Regions from separate parts of the Citrobacter sp. CFNIH10 genome, predicted to be linked through region 1. Evidence: predicted binding sites of a transcription regulator. Region 1 holds the regulator's gene; the other holds the start of a gene.

Region 1 (4,179 bases):
GCGCTGCGGAGTGCCGGAGATTTCAGCGAGAGGTAGTTTTTCAACGCCGGCAGCAGCGGTAGCCGACGCTGCTTATCGGCCATCAGATCGCGGGCGTACAATGGTCGCTGGGTGCGCAGTACGCGGGCGATACGGCTGAAGTGCCAGTAACAGAACTGCCCGACGGGGTTATCCGGATGCTGATGAGCAATTTTTTCCAGCGCGCCAATCTGCTTTTGCATGGTGAACCGCGTCGGCAGCCGGTGATACAGAATGTCATCCGCCAGTACGCGCAGGCGAGCGGCGACCGTTTGCGCCGTCCAGCGTATCACCTGCTCCGCGTGACTGCGCTCGACCAGCTTTTGCACCTCTTCCGGTTGATGCAAACTGACGGAGATATGTTCCTGCAGATCCAGCGCTTCCTGAAAGGCGCGCAGCATCCGCTTATAGTCATTATTGTGATGCGCCGACAGCATGTGCATCTGCTGATAGCACTGGGTGATGAGGTCGACGGCCTTCTGCTGGCGCACCAGAAGCGGCGGCAGGGCTTTTTCCGGGTCGGTATGCTGGGTCAGCATGCTGTATTTCGCTTCGCAGTAATCCGCCAGTTCCCGGTACAGCAGGCTCAGCGACTCGCGCAGCGGCTGTTCGCGCCAGAGCCAGAACCAGAACCAGTTAAACAAGCCATACCACAGCGTGCCCAGCGCGTAGATCAGCAGCGGTTCCCAGACCGGCATATTTCCCGCGAGGCTCAGTGTGAAAATCGCCGCGATCAGCGAGGCCGGAAGCAAACGCGCGTGAAGGGAGCTCAATTCAGCGGTGACGCCGAGCGTGAGCGTCAGGCCGGTCAGGATCAGGGGTAACGGCACCGCTTGCGTCAGCAGCAGCTGCATGATCAGGCTACAGCCGGCAAACAGCGATGCACCGATAATCAGACGTTTGAAAAAGCGTTTGTGCGGAGTATCAAGCCCGGCAATGTTGCAGCAGGCGGGAACGAGAGAGAAGAGCAGGCCCAGATGTAACTGCCCGATGATCAGTCCGACGGCCACGGGCAAACAGAGCACCAGCGTTTGACGTAGTGCATAATTGATTTCTGGGTGATAAATCAGTCTGCGCCACATTGGCAAAACAAAAATGACGCGCTAGCGGGTAGCGCGTCATTTCCGATGAGATTAACGAGTGCCGTAAACGACGATCGTTTTACCGTGAGCGGAGATCAGGTTCTGATCTTCCAGCATCTTCAGAATACGACCAACGGTTTCGCGAGAGCAGCCAACGATCTGGCCAATCTCCTGGCGAGTGATTTTGATCTGCATGCCGTCCGGGTGAGTCATCGCATCAGGTTGTTTCGCCAGATTCAGCAGAGTCTGGGCGATACGACCGGTCACGTCGAGGAAGGCCAGGTTACCGACTTTCTCTGAAGTGACTTGCAGACGGCGAGCCATTTGGGAAGAGAGGCGCATCAGAATATCCGGGTTCACCTGGATCAACTGACGGAATTTCTTGTAAGAAATTTCAGCCACTTCACACGCTGTTTTCGCCCGAACCCATGCGCTACGTTCCTGGCCTTCTTCAAACAGGCCCAGTTCGCCAATAAAATCACCCTGATTCAGATAAGAAAGGATCATTTCTTTCCCTTCCTCATCCTTAATCAACACTGCCACTGAGCCCTTAACGATGTAGTACAACGTTTCTGCTTTTTCACCCTGGTGAATCAGCGTGCTCTTGGACGGGTACTTATGAATGTGGCAATGAGACAAGAACCATTCAAGTGTCGGGTCTGTTTGCGGTTTGCCAAGCACCATGCGCGATTATCCTCTGTTATAAGCTGTCTCCAGAGCCAAAAAATGCCGCTGTCTCTGGGGTTGCAAAAATGTGCTTCCCGCGTCCTGGGAAGAGGCTGTCAAAAACTCACTGCAGCCTTTAATGTGAAGTCCTCTGCATACATGCAGTACATCAATGTATTACTGTAGCATCCTGACTGTTTTAGCATAGCTTTAGCCGTGTGTCTCCTGGTGTCTCGCTTCAGCATGACGGAGGTCGCCTTCCGTTGCGAGAATTGTTATGTACGCGTAATCTGTCAGGAAAATTGACGCACTGGAGTTAAAAAATATGCAAGCGCGTGTTAAATGGGTTGAGGGGTTAACCTTCCTTGGTGAGTCGGCTTCCGGACACCAGATTTTGATGGACGGTAACTCTGGTGATAAAGCGCCGAGCCCGATGGAAATGGTGTTGATGGCAGCGGGCGGTTGCAGCGCCATTGACGTGGTTTCTATCCTGCAAAAAGGCCGTCAGGATGTGACGAACTGCGAAGTGAAACTGACGTCAGAACGTCGCGAAGAGGCGCCACGCCTGTTCACCCACATCAATCTGCACTTTATTGTCACCGGTAACGATCTGAAAGATGCCGCCGTTTCGCGTGCGGTCGACCTGTCAGCGGAGAAGTACTGCTCTGTGGCGCTGATGCTGGGAAAAGCGGTCAACATTACCCATTCATATGAAGTGATTGCGGCGTAATTTTTCCTGTCGCCGGATGGCGGCTAGCGCCTGGTCCGGCCTACAGATCCCTGATTTGTAGGCTCGATAAGCGTAGCGCCATCGCGCACTTCCCATCGTTTATTCGATCTTCTTGCCTTCCATCAGTCGCTGCACCAGCGGCAACATGATGAGTTCCATTGCCAGCCCCATTTTGCCGCCAGGTACCACCAATGTATTGATGTGGGAAATGAATGACCCCTGCAGCATCGCCAGCAACCAGGGGAAATCGATTCCTTCCAGATTACGGAAATGAATCACGACAAAGCTCTCATCCAGTGATGGAATGCCTTTGGCCGCGAATGGGTTCGAGGTGTCGACGGTGGGAACGCGCTGGAAGTTAATATGGGTGCGGGAGAACTGCGGCGTGATGTAGTTGATATAGTCGTCCATCGAACGCACCACCGAATCCATCACCGCCTCACGAGAATGGCCTCGTTCGCTGGTGTCGCGGATAAGCTTCTGGATCCACTCCAGGTTAACGATGGGGACCACGCCGACCAGGAGATCAACATGTCTTGCGACCTCATGCTGGGGCGTGACGACGCCGCCGTGCAGGCCTTCATAGAACAATACGTCGGTGGGTTCCGGCAGGGGTTGCCACGGGGTAAACGTCCCCGGTACCTGATTCCATGGCACGGCTTCATCATAGGTATGCAGATATTTACGCGACTGGCCTTTGCCCGTCTGACCGTACTCAATAAACGTCTGCTCCAGTAGACCGAAGTCATTGGCGTCGGGCCCAAAATAGCTGATGTGGCGTCCGGCGTCGCGTGCTTTGCGGATCGCCATATCCATTTCCGGACGGGTATAGCGGTGAAAACTGTCGCCTTCCACCTCGGCTGCGCGCAGGTTGAGCTGCGCAAAAATTTTACGGAACGCGAGGCTGGTGGTGGTGGTCCCCGCGCCGCTGGATCCTGTTACCGCAATCACCGGATGTTTGGCAGACATGTTAACTCCATCAATAAATTGATTTTTTATTATAGTCGGCCGATAGCGTGCGGGTTATTCGCGAAATTGCTTGCGCGGCATGATATTGACGGTTTCGTGCAACTCAGACCACACCAGCACCGCTTCGCCACACTGTAACTGGCGTTTGACGTCGGCGACTTTTTGTTCAAGGGTACGTTCATGTTCACCATAATCGGTACCTTCGCGCAACACAAAGCTTTCGATCAGATTGTCCAGCGTCTCGGGGGAAAGGTCCTGCCAGGGGATTTGCATGATTAGGCCTCCAGATACGGTGTCAGCCAGTCAGGGATGCGCGATTCCAGCCACATTTCTGGCCGACGTAGCGTCCCGCCAATAAATCCAACGTGCCCGCCATGTTCGGTTAACTGATATTCCACCTGCGGCGGTAAATCTTCTGCTTTGGGGATCACATGATGATCCATAAACGGGTCGTCTTTCGCGTGAATGATCAGCGTCGGAATGGCGATGTCGCTGAGCAAGGGCATGGCACTGCACTGACGATAGTAGTCGATAGCATCGGCGAAGCCGTGAATTTTGGCAGTGATCAGATCGTCAAACTCACGGATCCGGCGCAGGGACTTCAACTGCGCCAGGCTCACCGGCAGCGAGCCTGGATAAGCCGCCAGCTTGCGCGATGCGTTAGCTTTCAGCAGGTTGAGCAGATAGCGCTGATAAATACGGGAAAAGCCTTTA
Region 2 (4,179 bases), 1.3 Mb from region 1:
GGCGATCGGTTGTACGCCTTTCCAGCGTTCGTTGAGGAAGTCTGACAACTGGGTAATGGACTGCGCAGCGGTGGTGATGTTAAAGCGTTGCAGCAACCCGGCGGCACGGCAGGCGCAGAGCTCGCCCTGACAGGTACCCATCCCCACGCGGGTGCGACGACGGAGATCAAGCAGGCTGTTGACGTTTAAATTTTCGACAGCGTACTGCACTTCACCCGCGGTGACGGCTTCACATTCACAGACCAGACTGCGGTGCTGACGACCATGACTCAGCCATGCTGGCGTACGGTCGCCGTGGCGATACACCGCGGAGCCTCGCAGTGGGGCTGGCAGAGAGATCACGCGCTTCAGCGTGCTTTCCGTGGGTTCCTGCGAGCCCGGTAGCAGCGTGTCTGCAGTGATGCAAGGACGCGTGTTACCCAGTTTCCGACAGACCGCGTCGGTGGCCCATTCCGCCATTAGACGATAAGTCATCAGTTTGCCGCCGGTAATCGTGATAAACCCGTCCAGGCCGTCGCGTTTCGCGTGATCGAACAGCACAATGCCGCGACTGACGTTACGACCGCTGGGATCGTCATCGCTTGCCACCAGTGGACGCACCCCGGAGTAGGCGCGCAGAATGCGCGTTTTCGCCATGATCGGCGCCAGCTTTTCACCTTCGCGCAGCAGAATATCGACCTCATCGGCGGTGACGCGGTTGCTGTCGATATCATTGTAATCAATGTGGGTTGAGGTGGTGCCAATCAGCGAAATGGTATCGCCGGGTACCAGAATATCGGCGTCGGAAGGCTTGCGGCAGCGGTTAATGACGTGTTGGTTGATGCGGTGGTCCATAATGAGCAGCGACCCTTTCGCCGGGAACATGCGGATACTCAAATCGGCATATTCCGCGATCCGCTGTCCCCAGATCCCGGCGGCGTTCACCACCACCGGCGCATGCAGCGTTTGCGTTTCGCCATTGAGATGGTTGCGCACATGGACACCGCTAACGGTCGCGCCTTCACGGATCAACCCCGTCACTTCGTGGGCGGTCAGGATAATGGCACCGTGCTCTTTCGCATCAAGCATGTTGGCTGCAGTCAGGCGGAACGGATCGACCGTTCCGTCCGGCACTTTGACCGCGCCGATCAGCTGTGGGTTCACCGACGGTTCGATAATCCGCGCCTGTTGCGGATCGATCGCTTCTGCCCGAATGCCCGCTTCTTCACAGGCACGGATAAAGGTGGCCTGAAAGGAAAGCTCATCTTCGGGCAGGGTAATAAACAGACCGTCCGTCGGCTCAACGCAGTGGCGGGCGATACGTTTCAGAATTTGGTTTTCGCTGATGCATTCGCGGGCAGATTCGGCGTCAGTCACCGCATAACGCGCGCCGCTGTGCAGCAGCCCGTGGTTACGACCGGTCGCTCCGGTCGCAATATCATGACGCTCGACTAAAATAACACGGAGTCCACGCAGCGCGCAGTCGCGGGCAATCCCTGCGCCAGTGGCACCACCCCCAATGATAATCACGTCACTGGTTTGCGAGTCGCGAGTTTTCATTGTTTTCCCTCACAGTTCGTTTTTTATCATTTAGCCACATAAAAAGCATGATTTGTTTGATTTCGCGCATATTCGCTCATAATTCGAAAATGAAACGTGATTTCGTGCGCCTTTCTGAACATTCATCATAAATCTGTAACAATATGTGCTGTAATTCACATTCACGGCATGTATCTTTGCATAAGATCGCGACCAACACTGGAAGCAGCGGGGGTTGCGTGTACCACCTGCGGTGTTTACTACTTATAAAAGACGGGCCACGGAGGCTACATTATGTTGAGTATTTTTAAACCAGCGGCGCATAAAGCTCGCTTGCCTGCAGCGGAGCGCATAAAGCTCGCTTGCCTGCAGCGGAGATCGATCCGACATACCGCCGGCTTCGCTGGCAAATATTCCTGGGGATATTCTTTGGCTATGCCGCGTACTATCTGGTGCGCAAGAACTTTGCCCTTGCAATGCCTTACCTGGTCGAGCAGGGGTTTTCACGCGGTGATTTAGGTTTTGCCTTGTCGGGGATCTCTATTGCCTACGGATTTTCGAAATTCATCATGGGGTCGGTTTCGGATCGCTCGAATCCGCGCGTTTTCCTGCCTGCCGGTCTGATTCTGGCCGCGGCAGTGATGCTGTTCATGGGCTTTGTACCGTGGGCGACATCGAGCATTGCTATTATGTTCGTGCTGTTGTTCCTCTGCGGATGGTTCCAGGGAATGGGCTGGCCGCCGTGCGGACGCACCATGGTGCACTGGTGGTCGCAGAAGGAACGTGGCGGGATTGTCTCCGTCTGGAACTGTGCGCATAACGTCGGTGGCGGGATTCCTCCGCTGCTGTTCCTGCTCGGGATGGCCTGGTTTAACGACTGGAAAGCTGCCCTGTATATGCCAGCGTTCGGCGCCATTCTGGTGGCTATTTTCGCTTTCGCGCTGATGCGTGATACGCCGCAATCCTGTGGCCTGCCGCCCATCGAAGAGTACAAAAACGACTATCCGGACGACTACAACGAGAAAGCGGAAGAAGAGCTGACCGCGAAGCAGATCTTCATGCAGTACGTTCTGCCGAATAAACTGTTGTGGTACATCGCGATTGCGAACGTGTTCGTTTATCTGCTGCGTTACGGCATTCTCGACTGGTCTCCAACCTATCTGAAAGAAGTGAAGCACTTTGCGCTGGATAAATCCTCCTGGGCCTACTTCTTCTATGAATATGCAGGGATCCCTGGCACGCTGCTGTGCGGCTGGATGTCGGACAAAGTGTTCCGTGGTAACCGTGGCGCGACCGGTGTGTTCTTTATGACCCTGGTGACGATCGCTACCATCGTTTACTGGATGAACCCGGCAGGTAACCCGACCGTCGATATGGTTTGTATGATTGTGATCGGCTTCCTGATTTACGGTCCGGTGATGCTGATTGGTTTGCATGCGCTGGAACTGGCACCGAAAAAAGCCGCAGGGACGGCAGCGGGCTTTACCGGCCTGTTTGGTTACCTCGGCGGTTCCGTGGCGGCCAGCGCCATCGTCGGCTACACCGTGGACTTCTTCGGCTGGGACGGCGGTTTCATGGTGATGATCGGCGGCAGCATTCTGGCGGTGATTCTGTTGATTGTGGTGATGATCGGCGAAAAACGCCACCATGCTGAGATGCAACTGAAACGCAACGGGGGCTAAGTGAATGAAAAAAACACTGAAAAACCTGAGCCTGACGCTGATGATGGCGGGCGCGGTAATGGGAAGTCATGCCCTGGCCGCCAGCAACACGGATAAAGTTGTGATTGCCCACCGTGGCGCGAGCGGCTACCTACCGGAACATACGCTGCCCGCGAAAGCAATGGCCTACGCGCAGGGGGCGGATTATCTGGAACAGGATCTGGTGATGACCAAAGACGACCAACTGGTCGTCCTGCATGACCACTATCTTGATCGCGTGACGGATGTCGCCGAGCGTTTTCCGGATCGTGCACGCAAAGACGGTCGTTATTACGCCATCGACTTTACGCTGGACGAAATCAAATCTCTGAAATTTACCGAAGGGTTTGATCTGGAAAATGGCAAGAAGGTGCAAACCTATCCTGGGCGTTTCCCGATGGGTAAATCGGATTTCCGCGTGCATACCTTTGCTGAAGAGATCGAGTTTGTTCAGGGACTGAACCATTCTACCGGCAAGAACATCGGTATCTATCCGGAGATCAAAGCGCCGTGGTTCCATCATCAGGAAGGGAAGGACATTGCGACGAAGACTCTGGAAGTGCTGAAACAGTACGGTTACAGCGACAAGCAGGACAAAGTCTATCTGCAAAGTTTTGATGTAGCAGAACTCAAGCGCATCAAAAATGAGCTGGAACCTAAAATGGGGATGGATCTGAACCTGGTGCAGTTGATTGCCTATACCGACTGGAATGAAACCCAGGAGAAGCAGCCGGACGGCAGTTGGGTCAATTACAACTACGACTGGATGTTCAAACCCGGGGCGATGAAACAGGTGGCGGAATATGCGGACGGCATCGGTCCGGATTACCACATGCTGATTGACGAGAAGTCGACGAAAGGCAATATCGTCCTGACAGATATGGTGAAAGAGGCCCACCAGAATAAGATGGCGGTTCATCCTTATACGGTGCGCGCCGATCAGTTGCCGGAGTACACGACG

Evidence for each region. The regulator CRP, encoded in region 1, controls carbon source genes, mostly activating them, when cyclic AMP is high. The targets are predictions, from matches to a motif close to ATGTGANNNNNNTCACAT.
Region 2: a site for CRP is predicted at 1,683-1,700, ahead of glpT (glycerol-3-phosphate transporter). Genes of this name have one in related genera too.

Annotation. Positions count from the first base shown of each region.
Region 1 covers NZ_CP026216.1:827,828-832,006, reverse strand. Annotated here, with positions in the region: gene C2U53_RS07465 (YccS/YhfK family putative transporter) at 1-1,100, opposite strand, end outside; gene crp (cAMP-activated global transcriptional regulator CRP) at 1,152-1,784, opposite strand; gene C2U53_RS07445 (OsmC family protein) at 2,092-2,496, shown strand; gene C2U53_RS07440 (phosphoribulokinase) at 2,596-3,465, opposite strand; gene C2U53_RS07435 (YheU family protein) at 3,520-3,738, opposite strand; gene C2U53_RS07430 (hydrolase) at 3,741-4,179, opposite strand, start outside.
Region 2 covers NZ_CP026216.1:4,742,194-4,746,372, reverse strand. Annotated here, with positions in the region: gene glpA (anaerobic glycerol-3-phosphate dehydrogenase subunit A) at 1-1,539, opposite strand, end outside; gene glpT (glycerol-3-phosphate transporter) at 1,881-3,200, shown strand; gene glpQ (glycerophosphodiester phosphodiesterase) at 3,205-4,179, shown strand, end outside.